DNA from 2 places in the Subdoligranulum variabile genome. Region 2 is predicted to be linked to the other one. Evidence: predicted binding sites of a transcription regulator. Region 2 holds the regulator's gene; the other holds the start of a gene.
The links. The regulator HrcA, encoded in region 2, represses chaperone genes, less so after heat shock. The targets are predictions, from matches to a motif close to TGTTAGCACTCNNNNNNNNNGAGTGCTAACA.
Positions count from the first base shown of each region.

Region 1: htpG (molecular chaperone HtpG) is a predicted target of HrcA. The motif match lies at 4,125-4,155, and genes of this name have one in related genera.

Region 1 covers NZ_CP102293.1:159,990-175,581, reverse strand. Annotated here, with positions in the region: gene NQ490_RS00845 (sensor histidine kinase) at 1-843, shown strand, start outside; gene NQ490_RS00840 (YkgJ family cysteine cluster protein) at 983-1,672, opposite strand; gene NQ490_RS00835 (D-isomer specific 2-hydroxyacid dehydrogenase family protein) at 1,672-2,658, opposite strand; gene NQ490_RS00830 (alpha/beta hydrolase) at 2,677-3,477, opposite strand; gene NQ490_RS00825 (C-GCAxxG-C-C family protein) at 3,498-3,959, opposite strand; gene htpG (molecular chaperone HtpG) at 4,180-6,081, shown strand; gene NQ490_RS00815 (helix-turn-helix domain-containing protein) at 6,238-7,101, shown strand; gene NQ490_RS00810 (thymidine kinase) at 7,147-7,761, opposite strand; gene NQ490_RS00805 (redox-sensing transcriptional repressor Rex) at 7,779-8,417, opposite strand; gene NQ490_RS00800 (ClpP family protease) at 8,721-9,440, shown strand; gene NQ490_RS00795 (DNA translocase FtsK) at 9,588-12,740, shown strand; gene NQ490_RS00790 (ComEC/Rec2 family competence protein) at 12,718-13,725, shown strand; gene NQ490_RS00785 (methylenetetrahydrofolate reductase) at 13,762-14,625, shown strand; gene NQ490_RS00780 (hypothetical protein) at 14,625-15,293, shown strand; gene NQ490_RS00775 (homocysteine S-methyltransferase family protein) at 15,366-15,592, shown strand, end outside.
Region 2 covers NZ_CP102293.1:2,588,178-2,603,769, reverse strand. Annotated here, with positions in the region: gene NQ490_RS12210 (GntR family transcriptional regulator) at 1-280, shown strand, start outside; gene NQ490_RS12205 (ABC transporter ATP-binding protein) at 283-1,143, shown strand; gene NQ490_RS12200 (ABC-2 transporter permease) at 1,140-1,820, shown strand; gene NQ490_RS12195 (AEC family transporter) at 1,877-2,830, opposite strand; gene rpsF (30S ribosomal protein S6) at 3,090-3,374, shown strand; gene NQ490_RS12185 (single-stranded DNA-binding protein) at 3,387-3,869, shown strand; gene rpsR (30S ribosomal protein S18) at 3,907-4,149, shown strand; gene dnaJ (molecular chaperone DnaJ) at 4,276-5,451, opposite strand; gene dnaK (molecular chaperone DnaK) at 5,547-7,385, opposite strand; gene NQ490_RS12165 (nucleotide exchange factor GrpE) at 7,465-8,067, opposite strand; gene hrcA (heat-inducible transcriptional repressor HrcA) at 8,088-9,101, opposite strand; gene NQ490_RS12155 (MATE family efflux transporter) at 9,329-10,708, shown strand; gene NQ490_RS15415 (stage V sporulation T C-terminal domain-containing protein) at 10,713-11,255, opposite strand; gene NQ490_RS12140 (NUDIX hydrolase) at 11,327-11,803, shown strand; gene NQ490_RS12135 (histidinol-phosphatase HisJ family protein) at 11,861-12,688, opposite strand; gene hisIE (bifunctional phosphoribosyl-AMP cyclohydrolase/phosphoribosyl-ATP diphosphatase HisIE) at 12,690-13,346, opposite strand; gene hisF (imidazole glycerol phosphate synthase subunit HisF) at 13,458-14,216, opposite strand; gene hisA (1-(5-phosphoribosyl)-5-[(5-phosphoribosylamino)methylideneamino]imidazole-4-carboxamide isomerase) at 14,229-14,945, opposite strand; gene hisH (imidazole glycerol phosphate synthase subunit HisH) at 14,958-15,575, opposite strand.

The sequences.
Region 1 (15,592 bases), 820 kb from region 2:
CTGGTGTTCAGCTGGCGGGGCGCCAAATCCTTGGGGACGGTGGCTGACGGCCTGGATACATTGGCCGAGGGACGTACAGTGCAGCTGCCGACACGGGGATTTGCGGGGGAACTGGCGGAAAAACTCAACCGTACCAGTGCTCAAATTCAGTACCGCAATGAAATCATTCAGCGGCGGGACACGGCACGCACCAACTGGATTGCTGGTGTCAGTCATGATATCCGCACCCCACTGTCCCTGATTCTGGGGTGGTCGGAGCAGTTGCAGCAAGACGCGACGCTGCCGGACGGTGCACGGCATAAAGCGGAAGGGATTCGTCTGCAAAGCGAAAAAATCCGGTCGCTGGTAGAAGATCTCAACTTGACCAGTAAGCTGCAATACGGGGCGCAGCCCCTGCGTCGAGAGGCTGTACAGGCCGGTCCGATTCTGCGCAAGTTAGTGGCGGATTTTTGCAACAGCCCATTGGCAGATGGCTGCGAAATCGAATTGAATATGACCCGTGAGGCGGAACAAGCCGTGATACAAGCGGATCAGGCGCTGTTGGCCCGTGCTGTGGAGAATATCCTGGGCAACAGCGTGCGGCATAACCGAGGGGCAGTTCGTTGTTGGGTGACAGCAACGATGGAAGAAGCGTGTCTTTGCCTGACTGTCACAGACGATGGTGTCGGGTATCCGGCACGGGTCTTGGAGGCGCTGCAAAGCGGCCGGGTGGAAGAAAACACGCCGCACATCCTGGGGCTGCACGTGGTGGAGCAGATTTTGCAGGCACACGGTGGAAAGGTGCTTTTTAGTCAGAACGAGCCAAAAGGAAGCAGAGTGGAAATGCACCTTCCTGTTGCATAAAAAGCTCCCGCCTGATATTCAGGCGGGAGCTTTTTGCATATTTGTGCCGCGGAACCGGGGACTCATCGGACGACCGGATTTCCGGATTCATCCTGAAGGTTCACAAAAGGGGCGGATTGCTGGCTTTTTTCAGGGGGGCTTATCCCGCGTTGGAAGGCGATAGAAGACGCCGCAACAGTGGCATAAGTGTTTCCATGTTATGCTGGAATTGCGGGTAAAAATCGTCTCCCAGGTCATAGTCCAGATACAAAGCGCGCTCGATCCGGCGCGTAGCCGCGGTAAAATGTGGATGTTCCAATCCGCCGGCTTCCAGCAGTGCATCGGAAATCTGCGTGCAAACCACGGCCCAGCGGGCATCAATACCGGTGCGTTCCGGGATGGCGGCATCTTCCAGATAATCCTGCAAGGTGCGTCCTTCCGCGCAGACACCGCACAGCGGCAGCTGGGGAAAGTATTCTGTGCGCGCAGTGATCGGATCAATGCTTTGCCCCAGGGGATACAGCGCACAGGCCAATGGCCGGGCATCATGAATCACACAGGCATTGCCCTCAAAAAAACGACAATTCCCGCTTTTGGGATCCGGGGTGAGAAGAAGCGCGGGCAGGCAACTTTGAGGAGCGATATAACTTTTACAGAAGGCGTTTGCTACGATGCGGGGAGAAAGGCGCAGGCGCCGGGCAATGCGATACAGATCGTACCCGGATAGTACGAGATCCCGGCGTTTACGGCAACAATCGCCGCATCCGGCACAGACGAAGCTGAATGTGTCCTGAGGAGAAAGGCAGGGGCCGACCTCCCATGCTTCGCTGCGGCGGCCCGGCTCTACCATCACAGATGTACCTCGCAGGGATTGCTGCGCCCGGCGGCGAAATCTGCTACAGCTTCAAACGCACTCTGCACCATACTGGCCACATTCACATCGGTATAGAAAGCGGTGTGGGGGCTGAGGATCACATTGGGATAACTGCGCAGCAGATTCAGTTCGCGGTTTGGCAGCGCCTCGCCACAACGGTTATAGTAGCAGATGCCATTCTCGTCCTCCACGACATCCAGGCCGGCACCGCCGATCTTGCCGCTCTCCAAGCCCTGCAGCAGCGATTCCGAGTCGATCAGGGTTCCGCGGGCGGTATTGACCAGCAAAACGCCGTCTTTCATTCTGGTGATGGCCTCGGCGTTGATGAGATGGTGGTTTTCCGGCGTGGCGTTCAGGTGCAAAGTGATCACGTCGCTGCGGGCATACAACTCATTCAGAGAAACATACTCGGCATAGGGGCGCACCGCATCGGACGGATAAAGGTCGTAGGCCAAGATCTTGCAGCCGAATCCGGACAGGTGACGGATTACCGTACTGCCGATCTTGCCGGTGCCGATCACGCCCACTGTGCAGCTGGAAAGATCGTGGCCCATCTTTCCGGGCAAAGAATAGTCCTGGGCAGCCGCCCGTACCATGATTTGGTTCATCTTGCGGGTGGCCATCAGCATCAGCATAATGGTGTAGTTGGCCACCCCCTCCGGAGGGTAATGGCTGTGGCTGACACGTAATCCCAGGCGTTTGGCGGCATCCAGCGGGATATGGTCGTATCCGATGCTGCGGCAGGGCAGATATTTGACGCCCATTTTTGCAAAAGCCTCCAGATATTCGGGGCGCACTTCGCAGGGATTGGTACTGACGGCATCACAGCCTTCAGCCAGCTGCAGATTTTCCGGTGTGGGAACTTCCTCGGTCCACTTGTAGTCGATACCGTATTTTTCGCGGTTGGGTTCACAGTACTGCAGCTCATCAAAGGGACGCAGTGCATAAAAAAGAATCTTCATGCAAAATCATCTCCTGTTTTATCGCAAGGAATATTGAAAAATTCCTGCCAGCCATTCGGTGCAAAGCTCAATCCAGGCGGCAGCGTGAGGATTGGAACAATTGACTTCTGCCGTGCAGGTGCTGGAGCCATGGATGCCATGGGCAAACAGATGCAGCTCATAAGGAACGTGATGTGCTGTTAGTGCCTGGGCCAGCAGCAGCGAATTCTGAACGGGAACGGTGCCGTCATCTACGGTGTGCCAGAGAAAAAACGGCGGAAGCCCTTCTTTTACCTGGTTTTCGAGGCTGAAAACAGCTCGAAGATCCTTGTCGTTGCCGGCGAGGTTGTCGAAGCTTCCGCGATGGGCGAATTCGCCGGCTGTGACCACGGGATAGGCGAGAATGACCGCGTCAGGGCGGGCCTCTGTCCCGGTGGTGCCCAAGGCCTGTTGAACAGGAGGGGCATCCCAGAGAATGGCTGTGGCGCCTGCCAGATGACCGCCGGCAGAAAATCCGCAAACGGCGATTCTGGCAGGATCGATCCGCAACGCAGCAGCATTGCGCCGCAGATGCAGGATGGCGCCCGCGGCATCAATCATCGGCTGCCAACGCAACGGCGCAGCGGCTACTGTGTAGCATAGGACAAAAACCTGATACCCTGCCTGCAGGAACTGCATCGCTACGGGGTCTGCCTCACGTGTGCTGCAGTGTTCATATCCTCCGCCCGGCAGGATCAGCACAGCGGGGCGGATATTGAAATTGGGCATCTCGGCGGTTTCTTCGCGCAGATAACCGGTCAGGACTGCACCGCCGGGCAAGGATTTTTGATAAATCTGCATCAAAGTGCTTCCTTTCTGAGTTATTTCTGCTCCAAAGGGTGTTGCTCTATGTATTCTGCCATGATATCTGCGGCCAGCCGTACAAGTTCGGGACAGGGGCGCTTTTTGTAGTATTCCGGGGTTCTCGCGCTGGCAACGGGGGTGCCCTCTGCCTGTTTCAGGCCCAGGAGCTCCCGGCAGATGATGCTTCCACCGCCGTTGCGCTCCTTGTACTGTTCAGCCAGCGCCTGAATTTCCGTGTACGTCTGAGTCTTTTTGGCAGGGTCGGTGTTGCCGTAGAGTGCCCCCAAGACCAGCGTAATACCGGAAAAGGCACCGCACACTTCCCGCATGCGGCCGAACCCGCCGCCGAATCCGGAAGCCAGTTTCAGTGCTTGCTCTTCGGTCAGGCCCATTTCGGAAGCGAAAGCCAGCGCAACGCACTGGCTGCAGTTGTAGCCTTTAAAAAAAGCCTCGTAGGCTTTGTCTCCATATACCGACATGGTTGCATCACAATCCTTTTTGTTTGATAGAAAATCCAAGTACAGAATACCCCAATTCCAGGCATTTGAAAAGAGGAAAACACGTTTTTTTCGCAGTGGGATTTTAAAATTTTTGTTAAATGCCCAAGAAAGACTTGCACATTGCGGAAAAGAGTGCTAAACTACCATTAGCAGTTAAAAACAAAGAGTGCTAATTCAACCAAAAGCGAGGTCATATTTTATGGCAATGCGTCAGTTCAAGGCCGAAAGCAAAAAACTGCTCGACCTGATGATCAACTCTATCTATACCAACCGTGAAATTTTTCTGCGTGAATTGATTTCCAATGCATCGGATGCCTGCGACAAGCGCTACTTCAAGAGTCTGACCGATACTTCCATCGGGATTACCAAGGAGGACCTGAAGATTCACATCCAGCCGGATAAGGACAGCCGTACCCTCACCATCAGTGATAACGGCATCGGCATGACCAAGGATGAGCTGGAAAAGAATCTGGGTACCATTGCAAAATCCGGTTCTTTGGACTTCAAGACCGAGAACCAGAGCGACAATATCGACATTATTGGTCAGTTTGGCGTCGGCTTCTATTCTGCGTTCATGGTAGCCAGCAAGGTGACGGTCATTTCTCGCGCTCAGGGCGAGGATACCGCCTGGCAGTGGGAGTCCAAAGGCGTGGAAGGCTATACGCTGACTGAAGCCGAAAAGGATGATGTGGGTACGGACATCATTCTGGTACTCAAGGAAGATACCGATACTGAAAAATACAGTGAGTATCTGGATGAGTACACACTGGCGGGTCTTGTCAAGAAATACAGCGATTACATCCATTTCCCCATCACGGTGTACCGCGAGAAATCCCGGCAGAAACCGAAGCCGGAGGACGCCGGGGATGATTACAAGCCGGAGTACGAGACCTACACCGAGCTGGAGACCCTGAACAGCATGGTGCCCATCTGGAAACGTCCCAAGAGTGAGGTCAAGGACGAGGACTATAACGAGTTCTACAAGAGCAAGTTTATGGATTACTCGGATCCGCTGCGGGTCATTACCAGCCGGACTGAAGGCACCGCAACCTATACGGCATTGCTGTTTATCCCTGGCCGCACCCCGTATGACTACTACACCAAGGAGTACGAAAAAGGGCTGGCGCTGTATGCTTCCGGTGTTATGATCATGGAGAAGTGTGCCGATCTGCTGCCGGATTACTTCAGCTTTGTCAAGGGTGTGGTGGACAGTGAGGACCTGAGCCTGAATATCAGCCGTGAAACGCTGCAGAAAGATAGCCAGCTCAAGCTGATGCGCAACAGTTTGGAGAAGAAAATCAAGAACGAACTGCATGCGATGCTGGTGAATGACCGCGATAAATATGAAACCTTCTGGAAAGCCTTTGGCCGCCAGATCAAGTTCGGTATCTACGGCGATTATGGTATGCACAAGGATCTGCTGGCGGATCTGTTGCTTTTCTACTCTGCCAAGGAGCAGAAGCTGGTGACGCTGGATGAGTATATTGAGAAGATGCCGGAAGACCAGAAGTGCATCTATTACGCGGCCGGCGATGATACCGACCGTCTGGGCAAACTGCCCAATGCACAGCTTGTTCTGAGCAAGGGATATGATCTGCTGCTTTGCACCGAGGATGTGGATGAGTTCTGCCTGCAGATGATGCGGGACTACAAGGAGAAGGAGTTCAAGAACATCAACTCCGGTGATCTGGGTCTGGAGACTGAAGAGGAAAAGAAGGCGGCGGAAGAGACTGCCACCGAGAACAAGGATCTCTTTGAAGAAATCAAAAAGGCTCTGAACGGCAAGGTCAAGGAAGTCAAGGTCAATCCTACGCTGAAGGAGCATCCGGTGACGCTGTCCAGCGAAGGCGGCATCTCCATGGAGATGGAAAAGGTGTTGCGCAAGATGCCCAATGGTGAGGGCGTGGAGAGCACCAAGGTGCTGGAACTCAATCCTTCCCATGCGGTATTCGCCGCGCTCAAGGCTGCCCATGAGGCCGGTGACACCGAGAAAGTTGGCAAGTACGCCGAGCTGCTCTATGATCAGGCACTGCTGATTGCCGGGTTGCCCATCGAGGATCCTGTGGCGTATGCGCAGCTGGTCTGCGGGCTGATGAAGTAATTCCTCTTTTGTATCAGGAGTCGGGAGATTTTCCCGGCTCCTTTTCTTTTGGAAAAAGATTCCCCATTTGAAAACGTGCAAAAAAAGTGCTATCCTAATAAAAATGGCAAAAAAGGTCGGATCGCGGTGCAGGCGATTCAGCGAAAGAGGTTTGCAATGGTTTCGGAATATACCTACTGTCCGCAAACGGATTTCTTCATTGAGCGGCTTGATCGGGACAAAGGTCCCGATATGCCGAGCTTCCATATTCATCACAAGTTTGAAATCTATTACGAAATTGCCGGCACTTGCCGCTATTTTGTGGAAGGTGCTGCTTACATTGTCAACGCAGGCAGCGTGGTTATGATCGGTGAGAACCAGATCCACAAGACGGCTTCCCTGGGAGACTCGCCCTCCAGCCGAATTGTTGTGAATTTCAGCCGGGAATACCTGGAAAAGGTGGCCGCGGCGTTTCCAGAAGTGGATTTCTTTTCCTTTCTGACCGACGAAAGAAATCATCTTTTGTCGGCGATCACCGTCAAGCAGCAGAATCACATTCAAAGTATTTTGCAGCAGATGCTGGATCTGGAAGGGGAGACTTCCCCGGAGGATCAGGCTCTGCGCGCCATGTTGCTGGCGACGTTGCTGTTGGAACTGAAAGCGCTGTGCGTGCAGCAACAGTGCCAGGGGGGCGAAAAAGGGCGGGTGAGCAATCACATTGTGGAACAGATTCAGGCTTACATCGCCCAGCATTATGCCGAAAAGCTCACCCTGACCGGAATTGCCAGCCAGTTTTATATCAGTCCCTATTATCTCAGCCGCCTGTTCAAAAAATCCACCAACCTGAGTCTGATCGAATATATCAACGGGGTGCGCATCAAGGCGGCCCAAAATCTGATCGAAAAATCCGGTGAAAGCATTTCTTCTGTGGCAGGACAAACGGGATTTATGACGACGGCCCACTTTCGCCGGGTTTTCAAGGACGCCACGGGCTTGTCTCCGCAGCAATATCGTCAGCAGTACAAAAGAATCAATAAATAAAAACCACCTTCCCCGGGGTTCTGTACCTCCGGGGAAGGTGGTTTTTTACGATTCCTGCTTTCCGTGCCGTTTCAAAAAGGCTCGGTACTCACGGTACCAGCACTGTGGACAAAGGCTTTGATACTCCACATTGTCGACGGTGTCGATGGCAACCTGTGCGCCTTCAAATACGAATTCTCCGTTGACCTTGCGCCCGTTGCAGATCGCTTTTCGTCCGCAGGCACAGATGGTTTTGAGCTCTTCGATGGTGTGTGCGAGTTCCAACAGGCGGGTGGAACCCGGAAATCCGCGCATCATAAAATCGGCCCGCAGCCCATAGCAGATCACCGGGATACCAAGATCTACCGTGACCAGAAACAGCTGCTCTGCCTGTTCAGGCGTGAAGAACTGACTTTCATCGCAGAGCACACAGGCGGGGGCGCCGCGGGCGGCGGAGTCCTCTTTGACAAGATCTACAATGTTCATGTCTGGCGTGACAAGCTTGTCTACTTTACAACTGATGCCCAGGCGGGAAACAATGGAATCCTGCCCTTTGGTATCGATGGCAGGCTTGAGGATCAGGACACGCATGCCGCGCTCTTTATAATTGTAGGCTACTTGCATCAGAGCCGTGGTTTTGCCGCTGTTCATGGCACCATAGCGGAAGTATAATTTGGCCATAAGGGGACGATCCTCCGTTACTCTTTGTTGCGCAGCCGATAGCCAAGGCTCATCAGGCTGTCGCCCAGATGGACATTCTCCACTGTCAGTTCGGGGTATTCCACCGACAGATCATAGTGGCTGAAGTTCCATACGCCATGAATGCCGTAGGAGACAAGATCCCCGGCCAGATCAATGGCACTCTGACGCGGTACACACAAAACGGCCACCTCGGGATGGTGCTGGGCACAAAAATCCGACAAGGTGTGCAGCGGCAAAATGGGCACCCCGGACATTTCCTTGCCGAATAGATCGGGGTTGATGTCAAAGACACCGATCAGACGATAGCCATTGGTGTCCCGGCTGATAAAGCTGGACACGGCTGAACCCAGATGGCCGGCACCGATTAGGATGGTGGGCAGACGTTCACCATCGCCAAACAACAGTTTGCCGATTTCCGCGCGCAACACATCCACTTTGTAGCCGATACCCTGTTGGCCAAAACCGCCGAAGCAGTTGAAGTCCTGCCGGACCTGACTGGCGGTGGTGCCCATCATATGCGCCAATTCGCTGGACGAAATTTTTTCCTTACCGTCGGCAGACAGATTGGTCAGATAGCGGTAGTACTTGGGCAGTCGCTTGATGACCGGCAGGGAAACTTTATTTTGAACCCCCATGATGAAAATACCTCACAATGTGCCGGCAGCTGTGCTGCCAGGCAAAATTTGCAATACGCATTTTTATAATTTATTATAAATACTATCCGCGAACTTGTCAATTTTTTATCTAAGTTTTTTAAAAAACTGTTCAACAACGATGCTTTACAGCGAAAACAGGACAATTTTCTTGCGCTTTTTTCATTGGGAACAAAAATCGAGAAGAAAAAGAAACATATTTGCCTAGAAAAGCCGTGCATAGGGCGGCGCAGCCAGGGGTACACTGTTAAAAAGATGGTATCGTGAAAGGGGCTGTATCGGTATATGGAACCAACTTCCAAAAAATCCAAGGAAAAAACCAGGCTTAATCCTACAGAAACTGCCGCACTCAAGCGGCTGGAGCACGATTTGATCACCGAAGATGGGATTGTCCCGGCGACCAAGGGACGGCATGCCATTCATTGCCTGACGGTTATCGGAACCATTGAAGGACATACGCTGGCACCGGACAGCCAGAAAACAACCAAATATGAGCATGTGATTCCACAACTTGTGGACATTGAGGAAGACCCGGAGATCGAGGGGCTTCTCGTGATTCTCAATACGGTGGGCGGTGATGTGGAAGCAGGTCTTGCGCTGGCGGAGCTGATCGCGGGGGTCAGCAAACCCAGTGCCACACTGGTGCTGGGGGGCGGCCATTCCATCGGCATTCCGCTGGCAGTATCCGCCCGTCGCAGCTTTATTGTTCCGACGGCCACCATGACAGTGCACCCGGTACGACATTCCGGCATGGTGCTGGGGGTACCGCAGACGTTACGCTATTTTGAACAGATGCAGGAACGTATTGTGGGCTTTGTCGCGGGGCACTCCGGCATTACAGCGAGGCGTTTTACAACACTGATGCACAATACCGGAGAGTTGGTCATGGATATGGGTACGGTGCTGGATGGGCGCCAGGCGGTGGAAGAAGGCCTGATCGACGAACTGGGGGGGCTTTCAGATGCGCTGGGCTATCTGTATCGGGAGATCGAAAGAAAAAAATAAGCAAAATAGCCAATGCGGAACGAAAAGCAGTTCCGCATTTTTCATTTACAACCCCCCGCATTCGTGATAAAATAAAACCTGAATGTCCGTTTGGCTGATGAGCCTACTTATTTTATAAAGCATCTACTCAGAGGGGTATTATTCAATATGGCACAATCTCGTTCCGGAAAGAACAGCAGCAAGCGAAAATCTTCGGCCAGCCGCAGTTCTTCCTCTCGTTCCCGCAGCTCGAGCAGTCGCTCCTCCTCTGCCCGCGGGAAAAAAGCACCGTCCCGGCGCGCCCAGCGCCGTGCTGAAACGCCCAATCTGCTTCGCAGCGTCCTGCTGGCTGGGTTGGGACTTCTCTGCGTGGCGATGGTACTGGTTCCGGGGCAGAATATCTGGAAAGCAATGCGTGGAGGCCTGTTTGGCATCTTTGGCATCATGACTTACCTTGTGGGCCCGTTTCTTTTGTATCTGGCCTATCTGCTGGCGTCGGGGTACCGAGTCGGGCTCTTCGCCGGGAAAGTGGTTCTGATGGGGACTCTGTGTGCCAGCGTTCCTGTCATTTTCTCCAAGGTATCGGTTACCGAAGCCAACGCATGGGAAGTCGTCAAAATGCTGTTTATGCGCGGGCAGAGCGGATTCTGGGAAGGCGGAGTGCTGGGGGCGCCCATTGGCGCAACGCTGCTGGCGTTGTTTGGCCGGCCGGCTTCCAACTTTGTCATGCTTCTGGTGTTTGTGCTGGGGTTGATGGTGTTCTTCGCCATCACGCCGGTGGACGTGGTGGATTTTCTCAATGGCCAGTATCACAAGGTACAGCAGGTTCGTGCGGAGCGGGAAGCCGCCGAATCAGCTTATGACACCCAGCTTTTCGGCGGAGAGCCGGAAGAGGAACCCATTGAAAATCTGACCGGTACGCTGCCGGACGCCCAGCGCCGCCACCATCCCGCGTATGACGTGATAGCTGATACCGGGCGCATCCCGCAGCCGACGGCCCCGACAGCAGAAAATCCCGCGGCGGCAACTGCCGCAACCCTTTCGGGACTGTCTTCTGCTCTGGGGGGCAATTCCCGCGCGTCCTTCGATGTGGATCTGGGACCGTCACCGGAGAGTCAGGCCCTGAAGCAGGCGGTGGAACATGACCCGCTGGAACCTGTCACCATCGGGCCAGGCGGAACATTCGGCATGGATCCGCTGTCGCACCTGTCGGATTCTCAGCGCTTCCATGCGCCCAAGGCGGCGCCGGCTCCGGCCGCTGCCCCGCCGCAGGAAGATTTTGAACTGAAACTGGATGCCGAACCGGCGCAGCAGTCCGGTGAAGGGGATGAACTGGATTCCCTCATCAATCGCGCGGTCAGCGGTCATGCACCGTACTATGCCCAGCGGGATTACAATCCTCCGGAAGAAGAGGAAAGCTTTTCGGTGCCGCTTCAGCCGGAACCGCAGGCGGAGGGCTTTGATACGCCATTGGTACCGGTACAGCCCGAACCGGCAGCCCGCGTACCAGGGGATACGATGGCTTTTTCACCGGATGAGCTGCAGACCCCTGCAGCCGGTGGTGCCATTCCTACTCTCAATGGCAGCTTTGATGTGGGCCAGGCGGCCAGTGCCGCATGGCAGTCCGGCCGTCCGCTGTCGGAATTGCTGGACAATCAGGTGAGCCGGACGCCGCAGCCTACGGGAACGGAAAGCTCCTATATTGTACCGCAGCGCGGGGAAGCAGCCCAGCTGCAGGTCAGTACGGCGGTGGGCAATTCGGCTTCGGCGCCGATCCATACGCCGCCGTCTGCGGCTAAAATGGATCCCAACGCAATGTCCCTTGCCGGCGCAGCCAAGGAGCCGCCCAAACCTTATTGCTATCCTTCGTTGAATCTTTTCAACGCCACGCGCCCGGAGGACGAGGCCGGTGCGGCCCGGGAAATGAAGAAAAATGCCGACACCCTTGTCAACACACTGGAAAGCTTCGGCGTCAAGACCAAGATTCTGGATATCTGCCGTGGGCCTTCGGTTACCCGGTATGAACTGCAGCCGCAGGCCGGCATCAAGGTCAGCCGTATTACCAGCCTGGCAGATGATATTGCACTGAATCTGGCCACTGCCGGGGTGCGTATCGAAGCGCCGATTCCCGGCAAGCCGGCAGTGGGTATTGAGGTGCCCAACAAGATCCGTTCCACGGTGAACATCCGCACGGTGTTCGAATCGCAGAATTATATCAATATGCGCAGCCCGCTGACGATGGCACTCGGCAAGGATATTGCCGGTACGGCCCAGGTGGCGGATCTGTGCAAGATGCCCCATCTGCTGATCGCCGGTTCCACCGGCAGCGGCAAATCGGTTTGTGTGAACTCCATCATCATCAGCTTTTTGTTCCGCTCCGGTCCGGAGGATGTCAAGCTGATTCTCATTGACCCCAAGGTCGTGGAATTGGCGGAGTACAACGGAATTCCGCATCTTCTGATGCCGGTCGTTACAGAACCACGCAAGGCGGCCGGCGCGCTGGGGGCCAGCGTGGCGGAAATGGAGCGCCGCTACAAGCTTTTTGCCGAGAATAACGTCCGTGAGATCAAGGCGTATAACAAACTGGCCGCTCAGAAAGGCCTGGAACATCTGCCTTACATCGCCATCATCATTGATGAGTTGGCAGATTTGATGATGGTAGCCGGCAAGGAAGTGGAAGATTATATCTGCCGGATTGCGCAGAAAGCCCGTGCGGCCGGTATTCACCTGATCGTGGCTACCCAGCGTCCCAGTGTGGACGTGATTACTGGCCTGATCAAGGCCAACATTCCCAGCCGGATCGCTTTTGCGGTGTCCAGTCAGATCGACTCCCGTACCATTCTGGATTCTTCCGGTGCGGAAAAGCTGCTGGGCAACGGTGATATGCTTTTCCTGCCTGTAGGTGCCGCCAAACCGGTGCGTGTACAGGGCACCTTTGTCACCGACGAGGAGATTGGTGCGGTGCTCAGTTTCATCAAGTCGACATCTTCCTCGCAGTATGATGAGGAGATGATCGCCGAGATGGAGCGCCGTGCAGTGGCCGAGAAGGGGAGCAAGAAAGGCGACGATGACGGAGACAGCGGCGCATTGGATCCGATGTTTGATCAGGCGGTGGAATGCGTCATCGATGCCGGACAGGCGTCTACCAGCCTTTTGCAGCGTCGCTGCAAGCTGGGGTATGCCCGTGCCGCCCGCATCATGGACCAGATGGAGCAGGAAAAAATCATCGGGCCCTATGAAGGGGCCAAGCCGCGTGCGGTGCTTGTGACCCGGGCGCAGTGGCAGGAACGTAAATTGAATGGCCAATATGAAGAAACGTAAGAAAAGACGCCGGAAGGTAAAAACCGGTTGGCGGCGGACCATTAGCATTGTGGCGGTATTGCTGCTGGCAGCAGCCGCCTTTGTCATCGACAGGCACGGTGGCCGGTATGGGATTCCCACCTGGAATGAGGTATATACCGTACTGGGTGTGCCTGCCGACGGCCCGGATTCACAGCTTCTGGCAGACACCCAGACTACGGTGTCGGTCCTGGATGTGGGACAGGGAGATTCGGTGCTGATCGGTCAGGATGGACAGTACTGTCTGATCGATACCGGCACATCGGATTCCCAGGATGGGCTGGTGCGCAGCCTGCGACAGGCTGGCGTGACGGAGCTGCAGTATCTGGTGCTGACCCATCCCCATGCCGACCATACGGGTGGTGCGTTGGCGGTACTGGAAAATCTGCAGGTCGACGAACTGCTGTTGCCGGTCTGGGAGACCGAGGACGGCGATGATCCCTGGCCAAAAGGACTGCAGGAACAGGCAGCTATAGCGGGAACTGCGGTGACCCAGACGGTGGAAGGCAATCAGTATACGCTGGGAGACGGAACGCTGTATGTGCTGCAGGGCGGAAGTGCCTGGATGACAGATGCGGACGATGCCAATAACGGATCCCTTTGTCTTCTGTTTGAGGCGGGCAATTTTCGGTATCTCTCCACCGGTGATGCGGAGGAGGAATCTGAGCAGGCTCTGGTAGAACGGTATGGGAATGCTCTGTACGCCAATTTGTATAAGGCAGGGCACCACGGTTCCTCCACTTCCAGTGGGGAGGCACTCCTGTCGGTTGTGCGGCCGCAGGCGGTTGCCATAAGCTGTGGTGTGGACAATGAATACGGTCATCCCAACGCTGCGGCATTGCGCCGCATGGAGGAGGTCGGGGCGGAAATTTACCGTACCGACCTGATGGGGACCATCACATTCACCTACGAGGAAGGAACCCTGACGGCTGTTACGTCGAGGGAGGTTCTGGATGCAGCTGCCTGAGTTGCCGCTGCAAGAAGATAGAGGGAGTAAAAACGTATGAAGATTGTGGAACAGTTTAAGGCAAAACGGTGCGTGTTTTCCATTGAATGTTTCCCGCCCAAGCAGACGACGCAGATGGAAAAACTGCGCGGAACGCTGTTTGCCATGAAAGATCTGCAGCCTGATTTTATCAGCGTGACCTTTGGGGCCGGCGGTTCGGCGGGCGGTGTTTCCACGGTGGAAGTGGCGGATCTCATCCAGAACGAACTGGGAATTCCCGCACTGGCCCACTTGATCTGTATGGGAAACGATAAAACGAGTGCGGCAAAAATTCTGGACGAACTGGAACAGGTGGGGGTTCATGACGTACTGGCACTGCGCGGAGACCGCACACCCAACCGCCCGGAAAGCCCGGATTTTGCACACGCCTGTGATCTGACGGCGTTTATCAAGTCCTATAAGCCTGGATTCTCGGTGCATGGCGCCTGCTACCCGGAAGGACATCCGGAAGCGGAGAACCTGCGCCAGGATGTGGAAAATCTCTGCACCAAGCAGGCCGCCGGGGCGGAACATCTGGTGACACAGCTCTTCTTTGATAATATGCATTTTTACCGGTTCCTCAATCTGGCTCGCCGTGCCGGTATTACGCTGCCGGTTTCGGCGGGGGTCATGCCCATTGTCAAGCGCAGCCAGATCGAGCGGACGGTGGCGCTTTCCTCAGCCAGTTTGCCCTCCGATTTCACCCGGATGATCTCCCGCTGGCAGGATGATCCGGCAGCGCTGTATGAGGCCGGAATCGATTACGCGGTACGCCAGCTGCGGGACCTGATTGAGGGCGGCGCGGATGGGGTGCACCTGTACGCAATGAATGATGCTGCTGTGGCCAAGAAGGTCTACGACGGCATCCGGGATCTTTTGTAATGCTCCGCTCGAAACCGCAGGCCATCGATCGTATGGCAGCGCTGCGCTATATGGGGGCCGCTGGATGGGAACCCGATGCGGGGACCGATGCGCTGCTGAGTCGTGCAGAACGGCGATTGCTGGATATTGCCGTGCCCCGTGCAGTGTGGCGGGTTCTGCCGTGCACCGCACTTCCACTGGAGGATTGCGGCAGCGATCTGGAGCGCCATCTGCTTGGGTGTGACGAGGTCATGGTGATGGCAGCCACTTTGGGCAGTGAGGTCGATGCATTGCTTCGCCGCATGGAGCTGACGGATATTGCACTGGCGGCCACGACCGATGCCATGGCATCGGTACTGCTGGAGCAGGTGTGCGATGCCCTGGAAGAGGAACTGCGCGCTGCACAGCGGCAAAGAGGGCGTTATCTGACCGGGCGCTTTGCGCCAGGATATGGTGATTGCCCGCTGAAACTCAATGATGGAATCTGTGCGGCGGCAGATACGGCGCGCGGTTGCGGCATTGCCGTAACTGCGCAGCATTTGCTGGCTCCGCGCAAAAGTACCACGGCGCTGCTGGGAGTGGCCGACCATCCGGTCACCGGGACGCTGGCAGGGTGTGTGACCTGCCATCTGCGGGAAACCTGCGTTTTCCGCAAAAAAGGGACGACTTGCTTTTCTCGAAACGGATAGAGAGGGAGGAACCTGCCTGTGCAGCTTGAATCAATCTTTGAACGCCGACGTTTTGTATTTCTGGATGGCGGTATGGGAACCCAACTGCAGAAACACGGATTGAAGCCTGGTCAGAAGCCCGAACTGGCAGCGCTGGAAATGCCGGAAACGGTTACGGCTATCCATGCTGCCTATGCGGCCGCAGGGGCGGACCTGCTGCTGGCCAATACCTTTGGGGCCAACGCCCGCAAGCTGGCGGAAACGGGTTACAGCGTAGCCGAGGTGGTGAAGGCTTCGCTGCATTGTGCCCGCACGGCAGC
Region 2 (15,592 bases):
CGAGGGGGACGCCCTGCCCAGCATCCGGCTTTTGGCCAAAGAACTGCGTATCAGCGTCATCACCACCAAACGTGCCTACGAAGACCTGGAATCCGCCGGGTTCATCCTCACCCAGCCGGGGCGCGGCAGCTTTGTGGCGGCCCAGAACCCTGCGCTGGTCCGGGAAGAACATCTGAAGAACGTCGAGAGCAGCCTGCAGGGTGCGGTGGATGCCGCACGGCTGGGCGGCATCGGCTACGAGGAAGTATGCGAGATGTTGCGCCTTTTATGGGAGGGCTGACTATGGCAAACGAAGCCGCCGTTCTGCGAGGAGTGCAGAAACAGTACAAAAACTTTACTCTGGGTCCCATCGATCTGACGGTTCCTGCCGGCACCATCGTGGGGCTGGTGGGGGAAAACGGCGCTGGAAAAACCACCACGCTGAGAATCCTCTGCGGCGTGAATTCCCCCGATGCCGGGGAGGTCACCCTGCTGGGCAGCACCCCCGCCGACAAAGCCGCCCGGGCCCGGCTGGGGGTAGTGTTCGAGGATGCCTACTTTTTTGGTGGCCTTACCGCCGAGCGTATCGGCAAGAGCATGGCGGGGATTTTTGGTTCCCGCTGGGATGCCGGGCAGTTTGCCGCCTATCTGCAGCGGTTCGGACTGGACAGCCGGAAAAAGTTTTCGGAATACAGCCGCGGCATGCGGATGAAGCTGAGTCTGGCCACCGCTTTGGCCCACCATCCCGACCTGCTGGTGCTGGACGAGGCCACTGCAGGGCTGGACCCGGTGGTACGCGGCGAGATGCTGGACCTGTTCCTGGAGTTCATCCAGGATGAACAGCACAGCATCCTCATGAGCAGCCACATCACCGGCGATCTGGAGCAGGTGGCGGATTCCATTGCCTACCTGCACCATGGGCAGCTGCTCTTCCATGAAAATAAGGATGCCCTTTTGCAGGAATATGGCCTGCTGCGGTGCCGCCGCGCCGATCTGGAGAAGCTGCCTGCCGGCTGCGTGGTCTTCACCCGGCAGAATGCGTTCGGCTGCGAGAGCCTGGTCAAGAACCGGGAGACAGTCCAGCGGCTGCTGCCCGATGTCATCTGTGATTCGGCCGGCATCGACGACATCATGCGCTTTTACAGCGGGAGGGATGGACAATGAAAGGCTTGCTCTACAAAGACTGGACGATGATTTTTGGCGGATACAAAACCAATTTTCTCTTTCTGCTGCTGTTTTACGGTGGCTTCACGGCTCTGTGCCGGATCAGTTTCCTGAGTTACGCGCTGGTCTTTGTGTTGGGCATGTATGCTTCCTCCACCATCAGCATGGATGAAAGCAGCCATTGGGATGCTTACGCTCGGACGCTGCCCGTTTCCCCCCGCCAGTTGGTATCCGCGAAATACCTGCTCACCCTGTTGCTGACCGCGGTCAGTATTCCGCTGGGCCTTCTGCTGATTTTGCTGATTCCCGATCCGAAACCCTCCGTGATGGAAACCGCCAGCGGCATGATCTCCGCCGCTGCCGTCACCCTGATGTATATCTCCTTTGTCATGCCGCTGTCCTACCGCTTTGGTGCCGCCAAGGCCCGCAGTTGGGTGTCCATCACGATTTTCATCGTGTTCTTCGGACCTGTGGCTTTCTTCGCCTTGATGAAGGATGCCGAGAGCAATCCGGCAACACAGCTACTGCATACGCTCAAGCAGATGATGGAGGCTTCTTCCCTGTCGGATCAGCAGTGGATTTTGCTGTTTCTTTCCGCTGTGTTGGGTGCAGCGTTGGTCTGTCTTCTCATCAGCTGGGCCGTCAGTGTCCGTATCTACGCCAAAAAGAACTATTAAAAAGAAGCGGAGTTTCTCCCCCAACGGGAGTCACTCCGCTTTCTGTTTAAATAAGATCACAGCCAGCCGCCGCCGTGCAGAATAAAGATCCACCCGGTGAGCGTCAGGGCCGAAAGCAGCGTCGTCGCCGCAATGGCGCTGGCCGTCACCACACCTTCATGACCCATATTTTTGGCCATGACGTAGGAACTGGGAGTCGTGGGACTGCCCAGCATGATGAGCAATGCGATGAGTTCCTTTTCCCGGAAGCCCAGCGCCAGCGCGCAGGGAATAAAGATGGCCGACAACCCCACTGTCTTGATCAGGGCAGCCACCAGTGTGGGGCCGGCCTTTTTCAGCGCCTTGGGCCCCTCAAAGCTGGCGCCGATGGACAGCAGCGCCAGCGGTGTGGTCAGCGAAGCCAGACTGTTCAGCGTCTTGTCCGCAATGGTGGGCAGCTCTACCGGCAGCAGGCTGAAAATGGTGCCTGCGATAATGCCCAACAGAATGGGGTTGGTGATCACGCCGTGCACCAGCTGGCCAGGACGGGGCGCTTCGTGCTGTTCCTGGGGAGATTCGATCATCAGAATCAGCACCGCAAAGATGTTGAAAAGCGGCACGCTGCCCAGAATCATCAAGGGTGCCATACCCGCTTCGCCATAAATATTCTGGATAAAGGCCACGCCCAGCACCGCCGCGCTGCTGCGGTAGGATGCCTGCACGAACTCACCGATGATGGATTTATCCCGCATCAGCAGCCGCGCCAGTCCCCAGATCACCAGAATACTGATCAGCGTTGCCCCGAAGCAGAACAGCACGAACCTGGGCTGAAAATCATGGCGCATATCCACATCCGCCATATCCAGGAACAGCATGATGGGCAAGGTGATCTTAAAGGTCAGCTTGTCCGATGCCTTGCAGAATTCCTTGGGCAGAAAGCCCAGCTTTCCCAGAATACCGCCCGCCACCATGACCAGGAAGACCGGCAGCGTAGCATCCAGGCTGAAAATCAGATTTTCCAAACCATTCATATTTTTCCCCTCACACACAAAACGGACCTTGTACGGCCTTGCCGATTTATGGTATCATGAAAATGTTGATTTTGCAACCCGGTGGCAAAACGGGGCAATTTTCGTCTATTTTTCTGCATACAGCGCGAAAAACCCGGCCGGCAGCCCTTGACAAGAAACCAATGACTTGCTATAATAAATTGCTGTGCCAAACGGCACAGTTTATCCTTGCCCTTTGCATGGGCAAAGGGCCATACGTCCAAAAGGAGGTGCACAGAATATGGCTAAGTACGAAACCATGATGGTTACCACCGCCAACCTCGACGAGGAGGCTTCCGCCGCTCTGATCAACAAGTTCAAGAACCTGATTGCGGCGAATGGTACGATCGATTCTGTTGATGATTGGGGCAAGAAGCGTCTCGCCTATCCCATCAACGATGAGACCGAGGGTGTGTACACGGTGATCAAGTTCACCAGCGAGCCCGATTTCCCGGCCGAGCTGGATCGTGTCTACAAGATCACTGAAGGCGTTCTTCGCAGCATGATCATTGCTGAGGAGGAGTAAGGAGTACCGAAAATGCTGAATGTTGTTGCTATTATGGGCCGCCTTGCCCGCGACCCCGAACTTCGCCAGACCACGTCCGGCAAAAGCGTGGCATCCTTTACCATTGCGTGTGACCGCAACGGCAAGCGTGATGCCAGCGGCCAGAGCCAGGCCGACTGGATCCCCGTAACCGCGTGGGACCGCACGGCGGAATTTGTGTGCAAGTATTTCCAGAAGGGTTCGCTGATTGCCGTGGACGGCCGTCTGCAGAGCCGGTCCTATCAGGACAAAAACGGAAACAACCGCACCGCCATTGAAATCGTGGCCAACAACGTCAACTTTGCCGGACCCAAATCCGCCAACGCAGCACCCAGCATGGGCGGCGCCAACTACGGCGCGCCCATGGCAGACCCCGCCGCCCGCCCCGCTGTGCAACAGGCACCTGCGCCGAGCTATTCTGCCGGCAGCAACGATGACTTTGCACTGATCGAGGATGAAGGCGATCTGCCGTTCTGACAAATCGATTGTAGAATCCAACAAGGAGGTTACCACAATGGCTATGGATCGTTCTTCCCGCCCGATGCATCGTGGCCGCAAGAAGGTTTGCAGCTTCTGCGTCGATCGCGTTGAGCACATTGATTACAAGGATCTGCCCCGCCTGCGCAAGTACGTGAGCGAGCGCGCCAAGATCATTCCCCGCCGTGTGACCGGTACCTGCGCGTTCCATCAGCGTGAGCTGACGGTCGCCATCAAGCGTGCCCGTTATATGGCGCTGATGCCCTACGTGAGCGACTAATCGCCCCGGCATCCAAACCGTGCAAAAAAAGAGCAACTCTTGCGAGTTGCTCTTTTTCTTTTGTAGGATAACACAACAGCCGGGCAGCCCTTGGAGGGCCGCCCGGCTGATTTTGTGTACTCAGGATCAGGAGCTGAACCGGTCACGCAGATTCTTGAAGAATCCCTTGCGTTTCTCGTAGTTTTCGTCCTTGAGGCTGTCCTCAAAGGCTTTCAGTGCCTCACGCTGGGTGCGGTTGAGTTTCTTGGGGATCTCCACCTCCACGATGACATACTGGTCACCGCGGCCGCGGCCATTCAGATACTGGATGCCCTGACCGCGCAGGCGGAATTTGGTGCCGCTCTGGGTCCCCTCGGGGATCTTCTGCGCCACCTTGCCATCCACGGTAGGCACCTCGATCTCGGCGCCCAGAACCGCCTGGGAGTAGGTGATGGGCACACGGACATACACATCGTAGCCGTCACGCTCGAAGACCGCGTCCCGTTTGACCGTCACATGGACGATCACATCGCCGGCAGGGCCGCCGTTGCTGCCTGCATCGCCCTGACCGCGCAGCGCGATGTTCTGATCATCATCGATACCGGCCGGAATCTTCACTTCCAGCGTCTTGCGGGTGCTGGTTTTACCGGTACCGCGGCAGGTCTTGCAGGGGTTCTTGATGATGGTGCCGCGACCACCGCAGTGCGGGCAGGGCTGCTGGCTCTGCATCACACCAAAGGGGGTGCGCTGCTGGGTCACCACATAGCCGCGGCCTCCGCACTGGGTGCAGGTCTCCGGGCTGGAACCGGCCTCACAGCCATTGCCGTGGCAATCGGGGCAGGTCTGCTGACGATTCAGGGTAATCTTCTTGGCGCAGCCGTGGGCGGCCTCCTCGAAGGTCAGGATCACACTGGCCTGGATGTCATGCCCCTTGCGCGGCGCATTGGGATTGGAGCGGGTGGAACCGCCGAAACCACCAAATCCGCCGAAACCGCCGCCGAAGATATCGCCGAAGATATCGCCCAGGTCCACACCACCTGCGCCGCCGAAGCCACCGAATCCGGCACCGCCGCCCTGGCCGGCCCCATAGTTGGGGTCGACCCCGGCAAAGCCGAACTGGTCATAGCGCTTGCGCTTTTCCGGGTCCGAAAGAATATCGTGGGCCTCGTTGACCTCCTTGAACTTTTCCTCGGCAACCTTGTCGCCGGGATTCAGGTCGGGGTGGTACTTTTTGGCCAGCTTGCGGTAGGCGCTTTTGATCTCGGCATCGGTGGCATTTTTGCCGAGGCCCAGCACCTCATAGTAATCACGTTTTTCTGCCATAGAATCAATCCCCTCTATTTGGGCTTTCTTTCATTAACCCCGCAAGGGCCGCCGCCTTGCCGGGCGGCGGCCTTTGTTTCAGGGTTCAGATTGTATCAGACTTCGTGGAAGTCGGCATCCACAGCGCCGTCATCCTTGGGCTGGCTGCCGCCCTGGGCACCGTTGTCGGCACCGGGCTGCTGCTGCGCACCCTGGTTCTGGGCGGCCTGCTTGTAGACCTTCTCGCTGATGGCGTAGAAAGCCTTCTGCAGATCATCCTGCTTGGCCTTGATGTCATCGATGGAACCGGTCTTCAGAGCTTCCTTCAGGGCGGAGAGCTTGGTCTCCACGTCGCCCTTCTCCTCGGCGGAGATCTTGTCGCCGAACTCGTTCATGGCCTTCTCGGTCTGGAACACCATCTGGTCGGCGTTGTTGCGGATATCCACTTCCTCACGGCGCTTCTTGTCCTCGGCGGCATACTGCTCGGCGTCCTTGACAGCCTTGTCGATGTCGTCCTTGCTCATGTTGGTGGAAGCGGTGATCGTGATGCTCTGCTCCTTGCCGGTGCCCAGATCCTTGGCGCTGACATGGACGATACCGTTGGCGTCGATATCGAAGGTAACTTCGATCTGCGGCACACCACGGGGCGCCGGAGCAATACCATCCAGATGGAAGGTTCCCAGGCTCTTGTTGTCCTTGGCGAACTCACGCTCGCCCTGCAGGACGTTGACCTCAACGCTGGGCTGGTTATCCGCAGCGGTGGAGAAGATCTGGCTCTTCTTGGTGGGGATGGTGGTGTTACGGTCGATGATCTTGGTGCAGACACCGCCCAGAGTCTCAATGCCCAGGCTCAGCGGGGTAACATCCAGGAGCAGCAGGCCCTTGACATCGCCCTGCAGGACACCGCCCTGAATGGCGGCACCGACGGCGACGCATTCATCGGGGTTGATGCCCTTGAACGGCTCGCAGTTCAGTTCCTTCTTGACGGCGTCGTAGACGGCGGGGATACGGGTGGAACCACCGACCATCAGCACCTTGGCCAGATCGGAAGCCTTCAGACCAGCATCGGCCAGAGCCTTGCGGACAGGGGTCATGGTGCGGTCCACCAGGTCAGCGGTCAGCTCATTGAACTTGGCGCGGGTGAGCGTCATATCCAGATGCTTGGGGCCGTTGGCGTCGGCAGTGATGAAGGGCAGGTTGATGTTGGTGGAAGTGGCGCTGGACAGCTCGATCTTCGCCTTCTCGGCTGCTTCCTTCAGACGCTGGGCAGCCATCTTGTCCTGACGCAGGTCGATGTTGTTCTCGCGCTTGAAGTCCTCGGCCATCCAGTCAATGATGCGCTGGTCGAAGTCATCGCCGCCCAGGTGGGTATCACCGTTGGTGGCCAGAACTTCGGTAACGCCGTCGCCCATCTCGATGATGGAGACATCGAAGGTGCCGCCGCCCAGGTCGTAGACCATGATCTTCTGATCGGCTTCCTTATCGATGCCGTAGGCCAGAGAAGCGGCCGTGGGCTCGTTGATGATACGCTTGACGTTCAGGCCTGCAATGGTGCCGGCGTTCTTGGTGGCCTGACGCTGGCTGTCGTTGAAGTAGGCAGGCACCGTGATGACGGCCTCGGTAACGGGCTCGCCCAGGTAAGCTTCGGCATCCGCCTTCAGCTTGGAAAGGATCATGGCGCTGATCTCTTCAGGGGTGTAATCCTTGCCGCCGGCATGAACCTTCTCGGCAGTACCCATCTTACGCTTGATGGAAGAAATGGTATTTTCGGGGTTGGTGATCGCCTGACGCTTTGCGACCTGGCCTACCAGGCGCTCGCCGGTCTTGGTGAAACCGACGACAGAAGGCGTGGTGCGCGCGCCCTCGGCGTTGGCGATAACGACGGGCTCGCCGCCCTCCATAACGGCAACACAGCTGTTGGTGGTGCCAAGGTCAATACCAATGATTTTGCTCATACTATAAAACTCCCTTCAAAAGAACTTTGAATGTGGTGAATGTCTATTTATCTGAAACGGGCGATGCCCGATTCATGCGTTATTCCGCGACGACCACCGTTGCATGACGGATGATCTTGTCGCCGATCTTGTAGCCCTTCTGGAACACCTGAACCACGGTGCCGCTCTCCTGCCCTTCAGCGGGCGGGACCTGCTGCACAGCGTTCATGAAGTTGGGATCAAAGGGCTTGGAAAGCGCTTCAATCTCGGTGATGTGGAGATTTTCCAGCGCTTTCGCAGCTTTGTCCAGCGTCATCATGACGCCCTTCTTGTAGTTCTCGTCACTGCAGGCGGCATTGGCGGCCATGTCCAGGGTATCCAGGATGCCCAGGATCTGGGTGACGGCGTGGGAAATGCCGTCGTTGAATTTCTGGTCCGCCTCGCGCTGGGAGCGCTTGCGGTAGTTATCATACTCGGCCGCGGTGCGCAGCAGCTGATCTTTCAGCTCGGCGTTTTTCTTCTCACTGGCTTCCAGTTTGGCCTGCAGCGCCGCTTCCGCGTGGTGATGCTTTTCTTTCTTTTCGGCCTTTTCCGCCTTGGGAGCCGCTTCTGCGGTCTGTCCCTTGGCTTCGGTCTCGGGGGCCTCGGCAGCCTGTTCAGGCTGTGTCGCCGTGTTCTTTTCTTTTTCTGTCTCGTGGCTCATTGCGGGTCCTCCTTATCTGTTTATTGGCCCTGCCCGGCCATGCTCTGTCCCAGCTTGACGGAGAAATAATCCAGAATCGGCAGCAGCCGCCGGTATTCCATCCGTGTGGAACCGATCAGCGCCACCGAACCGGTCAGACCGCCGCCGGCCAGATACCGCTTGCTGACGATGCAGGCCCCCGGCATGGCAGGATCCAGATCACTGCCCAGTGTGGCCGTGATCTTGCCGCCGTCGGGGCGAAGCAGCTCGGTGGCTGCCTCGTTGTCGGAAAAGATCTCCAGCAGCGTGCCGAGATTCTCGCGCACGTCGGGCATCTTGGCCAGGTACTGGGCGCCCTGCAGGCAGGCCTGCGGGCCGGTGGTGACCAGTGCCTGAGCAGCCAGCACCACCGGTGCCAGCCGCTCCCCTGCTGCCAGCACCATGCTGGCCGTCAGCATCGGGCTCAGATCCTGGGGCGCCACAAAGGTCAGTCCCCGGTTGAGCAGCTGGGCCAGGTTGGCGGCATCGTCCCGCGTCAGGCCGGTGTCCACCCGGGCCACCCGGGTGCGGACGCCGCCTGCACTGGTGACGGCCAGCACCGCTGCCGAATAGCGGCCGACCTGCACGACCTCAAAGTGAGCGATGCAAAGGTCCGGTGCCTGAGGCGTGGTGACGGCTGCTGCACATTCGGTCAGATCAGCCAGACTGCGTGCCGCCGCGGGGGCCAGTTTTTCGGGCTCCACATCCATGCCCGCGAAGAGGTCGTCGATGTGTTCGCGATCCTCCTCCGGCAGCTGGATGCTGCCCGGAGCGTCGATCAGGTGATCCAGGTAGTAACGATACCCTTGAGCGCTGGGCACCCGCCCGGCACTGGTGTGTGGCTGTTCCAGCAGCCCCAGCTTGGTCAGCGCCGCCATCTCATTGCGCAGGGTGGCGCTGGACAACGCCATATCAAAGTAGTTGGCCAGCAGACCGGAACCCACCGGCTCACCGTCACTGGCGTACAGGGCAACAATAGCTTCCAGGATCCGCTGCTTGCGCGCGTCCATCGCCATGTCGCTCATCTCCTTTGTGCTTCCCTTTGATTCGTTTTAGCACTCCTTATCTCTGAGTGCTAAATTTATTATACCCTCCTTTTTTTCTCTGTCAAGGGGTTTGGCAAAACTTTTTGCAAGTTTAACAGTTTCGACACAATCCCGGCTTCGACCTGCCTTGACACCTTCCTGCGCCGGATTTATACTACTTTATAACCTTATTATAATGTAAAGAAGGGACCATTGCGATGCAAACCCATTCCGACGACAAAGCGTTCCTCGCCACCGACCCTCTTGGCAGTCTTCTGCTTCGGCTGGCACTTCCCACCGTGGCCGCGCAGCTCATCAACATGCTGTACAACATCGTGGACCGCATCTACATCGGCCACATCCCAGAGACCGGCGCCCTGGCTCTGACCGGCGTGGGGGTCTGCCTGCCGCTGATCATGATTGTCTCCGCTTTCGCTGCCTTGGTGGGCAATGGCGGCGCCCCCCGTGCCACCATTGCCATGGGTCAGGGCAACAAAGAAAAGGCCGAGGTGATCCTGGGCAACTGCTTCGCCCTGCAGATCGTAGTCTCGGTCGTGCTGACGGTGATTCTGTTTTTGGGGGACCGGGCCTTTCTGCTGGCCTTTGGCGCCAGCGCCAACACCATAGACTACGCGGTGGCCTACATGGATATCTATGCGGTGGGCACCATCTTTGTGCAGATGACGCTGGGCATGAATGCCTTCATCACCGCCCAGGGCTTTGCCAAGGAGGGCATGCTGTCGGTGCTTATTGGTGCCGTAGCCAACATCATTCTGGATCCCATTTTTATCTTCTGGTTCGGCCTGGGGGTGCGGGGTGCAGCCCTGGCCACCATCTTGTCACAGGCCCTTTCCTGTATCTGGGTACTGGCCTTTCTTTTCGGCAAGCGCACCTTCCTGCGGCTGCGCAAAGAGACCATCCGCCTCTCCCCTGCCGTACTGCTGCCCTGTGTGGCACTTGGCGCCGCCACCTTTATCATGCAGGCCAGCGAGAGTGTGATCTCAGTAGCGTTCAACTCTTCTTTGCTGCAATACGGCGGCGATCTGGCCGTAGGCGCCATGACGATCCTGTCCAGCGTCATGCAGTTCGCCATGCTGCCGCTGCAGGGTCTGGGCCAGGGAGCACAGCCTATCATCAGCTACAATTATGGTGCCGGCAAACGGGACCGCGTAAAAAAAGCATTTTTCCTGCTGCTGCGGGTCAGCCTGTTCTACTCCTGCCTGCTGTGGGCTCTGGTAGAGCTGTTTCCCCAGGCGTTCGCCTCCCTGTTCACCAGCGATGGGGAGCTGGTCGCCTACACCGGCAACGCCCTGCGCCTCTACGTAGCGGCGCTCTTCCTGTTCGGTATCCAGATGGCCTGCCAGATGACCTTTACCTCCCTGGGCAAGGCCAAGCAATCCATCCTGGTGGCGGTCATGCGCAAATTCATCCTGCTGCTGCCACTGATCTATCTGATGCCTGTCCTGTTCCGTGACGATCAGGCCCGGGCCGTCTATATGGCGGAGCCGGTGGCCGACACATTGGCGGTGCTCTTCACTTCGGTGCTCTTCTTCTTCACCTTCCGCAAGGTGCTGCGCCAGATGAACAAGTCCGCCTGAGGGGTCATTCCTCCATCCAGCGGGAAAGGAAATTGGCGGCAGTAGCCAGCACCTGTACGGTGTCCGGGCGGGGTGCCGGGTCCCGCGCTGTGCCGGGCAGCAGGACGCCGCCCTCAATATCTCCATGAGCCACAATGGGCGCCGCACAGAGGATCAGACGCTCGCCGCGCTCAAACAAATGCAGGCGTTTGGCAGAATTGTCCGGCGCCGTGTAGACCGTCCGCCCGGACAGGAGATGCTCCACCTCGGTGGAGATTTCCCGTCCCATCATATCCCCCTTTCCGGTGCCGGAGGCCGCCGTAATGCAGGTACGGTCGCAGACCAGCACCGTGCAGCCGAGGCTTTTGGCCAGCACATCGGTGTAAATGGCCGAGATCTGCCCCAGTTCCACCAGAGGAGAATACTTTTTGAAGATGACCTCCCCGTCGGCGGCGGTGTAGATTTCCAGCGTATCGCCCTGGCGGATTCTTTGGGTGCGGCGGATCTCCTTGGGGATCACCACCCGCCCCAGTTCATCGATACGACGTACAATTCCTGTTGCTTTCATACTGCTTCCCTCCGGGATGATTTTATGGTAGTATCTGCTAAAAAACCCGATTTATGTATAGGAGACTGTGTATGGATCTTTTGCAGACCACCCTTTGCTATCTGGAACACAACGACTGTTACCTGATGCTCCATCGCGTAAAGAAGAAAAAAGATGTCAACCATGACAAGTGGATCGGCGTCGGCGGCAAGTTTGAGCCCGGAGAGGATGCCCTTACCTGCGCGCTGCGGGAGGTCCGGGAAGAAACAGGTCTGACGATGCAGAACCCGCAGTATCGCGGTATCGTGGACTTTTACTGTTCCCCCTGGCCCGCCGAGCGGATGCATCTCTACACCTGTACGGAATTTACCGGCTGCATGATTGACTGCAATGAAGGCACGCTGGAATGGGTCCCCAAAGAAGCGGTACCAGATCTGCCCATCTGGCCGGGCGACAAACTGTTTTTCCGGTTGCTGGCCGAAGAGGCCCCTTTTTTTCATCTGGAACTTACCTACAACGGCGACTCTCTGACCCGGGCCGTGCTGGACGGGCAGGAAATGGCGCTCTGACACAAAAACACCCCGCATGGAAAATATCCATGCGGGGTGTTTCGTTTTGAACGTATGTTACAGCGGGCAGACTTTGAAGCCATCCTTGCCCAGGACCTGAACCTTGGAGTAGCCCAGTTCCTTGAGCTTGGCCGCTGCTTCCTCGTAGCCGAAGGTCAGCGCCTTGGCGTCGTGGGCATCCGCCGTGATAACCACGTTGCCGGAAAGAGCCAGCCAGTCCTTGAGGATCTCATCCGAGGGGAAGAAGTCCTTGCGGAAGCCGCGGAAGACCGCCGAGGTGTTGACTTCCAACACGCAGCGGTTGCGGGCCGCCACCATCAGGGCGCTGTCCGCCGCCGCCTTGTAGCGCGGGTCATGCTCATCGAAGAACTTGCCGTCGCCGTTGATCTTTTTGATCAGGTCGAAGTGGCCCAGGATGGTGGGCTTCTTCTCCGCCACCTTGGCCACATTGGCAAAGTAGGCTTCCACCACTGCCAGGCCATCGCCGTCAAAGTCATCGGCGATGCAGGCGGCCAGGTCGCTTTCCCGCCAGTCGATCTCGTAATACTTGCCGGTCTTGGGACCCTGGACGTAGTGGCAGCTGCCGATAAAGTAATCATAATCCGCCGGGTTATCGTCGCTGAAGAGGTCCCACTCCAGTCCGCAGAGGATATCCAGCTTGCCGGCGTAGCGCTCCTTGAGCTTGGCGATCTGCGCCTTGTAGAGCGCCGTGCGGCTCTGGGTCATGCAGTACTCCAGATCGCACGGGGTGTGGCTGTGGCCGCTGAAGCCCAGCGTCTGCAGACCGGCACGCCACGCCGTGACTGCCAGTTCCTCTAAGGTGTTTTTGCCGTCGCACAGTTTGGAATGTACGTGGACGGAACTTTTCAGGTATTCGCCCGCCATATTACTGCATCCTTTCCTGCTTTACTTTGTGGTCGATGACATGCCGCTTTTCCAGCTCCTTGGTGATATCCTCCACCGAGATGCCCAGTTCGATCATCAGCACCATCACGTGATAGGCCAGGTCACTGATCTCGAAGATGGTCTCCTCTTTGTCGCGCTTGGCACCGGCAATGATGACTTCGGTGGATTCCTCGCCCACCTTCTTGAGGATCTTTTCCAGGCCCTTGTCAAAAAGGTAGCTGGTGTAGCTGCCCTCTTTCGGGTCGGTCTTGCGCCCCTCGATCAGTTCATACAGCCCCTGCCAGGTGAACTGCTTCAGTTCATCCGACACATAGACGGGATTGAAGAAGCAGCTCTCGGCGCCGGTATGGCAGGCCGGACCGGACTTGATGACGTCGATGACCAGGGCATCCTTGTCGCAGTCCGCCGTGATGGAGACGACCCGCTGCACGTTGCCGGACGTCTCGCCCTTGCGCCAGATCTCCTGACGGCTGCGGGACCAGAACACCGTGCGGCCCTCCGCGATGGTCAGCGCCAGCGTCTCGGCATTCATATAGGCGAGAGTCAGCACCTCTTTGGTATAGTGATCCTGCACGATGGCCGGAATCAGCCCGTGGGAATTGAAGTGGAGCGATTGGGAATTCTGGGTGATTTCCATCTTGAGAAACCTCCTGCTCAATAACGGTTGGTGCGGGCCGCACTCATGGCACTGCCCGCCCAACGAAAATATATGTATAGTGTACCTGTTTTCGCCGCGTTTGGCAAGGGGTCAAAGCCGCATTTCCACACCGTTTTCGCGCAGATAGCCTTTGAGATCCCGGATTTCCACCTGCTTGGTGTGGAAGATGGAGGCTGCCAGCCCCGCATCCACCGCCGGGTGATTGCGGAACAGCTCCAGGAAATCCTCCTTGCGGCCTGCACCGCCCGAGGCGATGATGGGCACCGCACAGCGGGCCGCCACCGCATCCAGCAGTTCCAGGTCAAAGCCGTTCTTGACGCCGTCGGTATCGATGGAGTTGACCACCAGTTCCCCGGCGCCGTTCTTCACCCCCTGCTCCAGCCAGTCCAGGGCATCGATGCCGGTATTTTCCCGGCCGCCCTTGGCAAAGAGCATGAATCGGCCGTCCACCCGTTTGATGTCTGCCGAGAGTACCACGCACTGATTGCCGTACTTCTGAGCCGCTGCGGGGATGATCCCGGGGTTGGCGATAGCACCGGAGTTGACGCTGACCTTGTCGGCGCCGCATTTGAGGACCCGGTCAAAATCCTCCAGCGTGCGGATGCCGCCGCCCACCGTCAGCGGGATAAAGATCTGGCTGGCCACCCGGCGCAGAATATCGGTAAAGAGGGTGCGCCCCTCCACGCTGGCGGTGATGTCGTAAAACACCAGTTCGTCAGCGCCGGATTCGTTGTAATACCGGGCCATCTCCACGGGGTCGGCCATATCCTGCAGCCCCTCAAAGTTGACCCCCTTGACCACACGGCCGTTTTTGACGTCCAGACAGGGAATGATGCGTTTGGTAATCATGCTGCGCCCTCCTCAGTCCTGATAGCGGCGCACGGCCTCAGCCAGGTCGATGGCGCCTGTGTAGATGGATTTTCCCAAAATGGCCGCATGGCAGCCCATGGCCTGCAGTTCGGCCAGTTCCTCCATGCGGGCGATGCCGCCGGAGGCCGTGACTTCGATGCCGGGGATCGTCAGCAGTTCCCGGTAAAGATCCAGGTTGGTCCCCTGCATGGTGCCGTCCCGGGAGATATCGGTGGCGATGATGGCCTTCACGCCGGCATCGGCGCAGCGGCGGCAGAAATCCACACCCGGCTCGGGGGTGACTTCCTTCCAGCCGTTGACCGCCACATATCCCTGTTTCATGTCCACCCCCACGGCAATGCGGGAGCCGTAGATCCGGGCCATCCTTTCGGTGAAGGCAAAATCCTTGACCGCAATGGTTCCGAGGATGCAGCGATCGACGCCGAGATCCAGATAGCGCCGGATGCGTTCCTCGTCCCGGATACCGCCGCCCACCTCGATCCGGAGGCCGCCCTGTCCGGCAATGGCCGCAATGGTCTGCAGGTTGGCGGTGGTATCGTCCTTGGCGCCGTCCAGATCCACCACATGGAGGTACTGGGCGCCGGCTTCGATGAAGGACCGGGCCTGGGCCACCGGATCCGCGTTGTAAACGGTCATCTGATCGTAATCACCCTGATAGAGCCGCACGGCCTGACCGCCGCGCAGATCAATGGCGGGATAGAGTTTCATACCGTCCCCTCCTTACAGTTCTGCAAACGCCTTGAGCAGGCGCAGGCCGGTGTCGCCGGATTTTTCGGGGTGGAACTGGGTGCCGTATACATGGCCGCTGCGCACCGCACCCGTAACGGGAATGCTGTACTCGCTGGTGGCCAGGGTGGAGGCCGCGCAGTCCTTGGCGTAGTAGCTGTGGACGTAGTAGACGTACTCCCCGTTTTTCACATACCGGAACAGCGGATCGTTTTCCCGGCCCGGTACAATGTCCAGCGCGTTCCAGCCGATGTGCGGCACCTTCAAACTCGGGTCTTTCAGATCGTCGGCCAGCGGGCAGACCGAACCGGGAATCAGTCCCAGGCCGGCATGTTCGCCGTATTCGTAACTCTTTTCAAAGAGCAGCTGCATGCCCAGGCAGATGCCCAGCAGCGGCTTGTGCTGTACCTCTTCTTTCAGAACCGGAACCAGGCCGGTGGCCTCCAGCTTGGCCATGGCATCGGCAAAGGCCCCTACGCCGGGCAGCAGGATGTGACTGGCCGCACGCAGGTCCTCTGCTTTGCCGGTGACGCGCACCTCGGCCCCCAGACTCTGTACGCTGGACGACAGGCTGAACAGGTTGCCCACGCCGTAATCCACAATGGCAATCATGACTTTCCCTCCTCTTC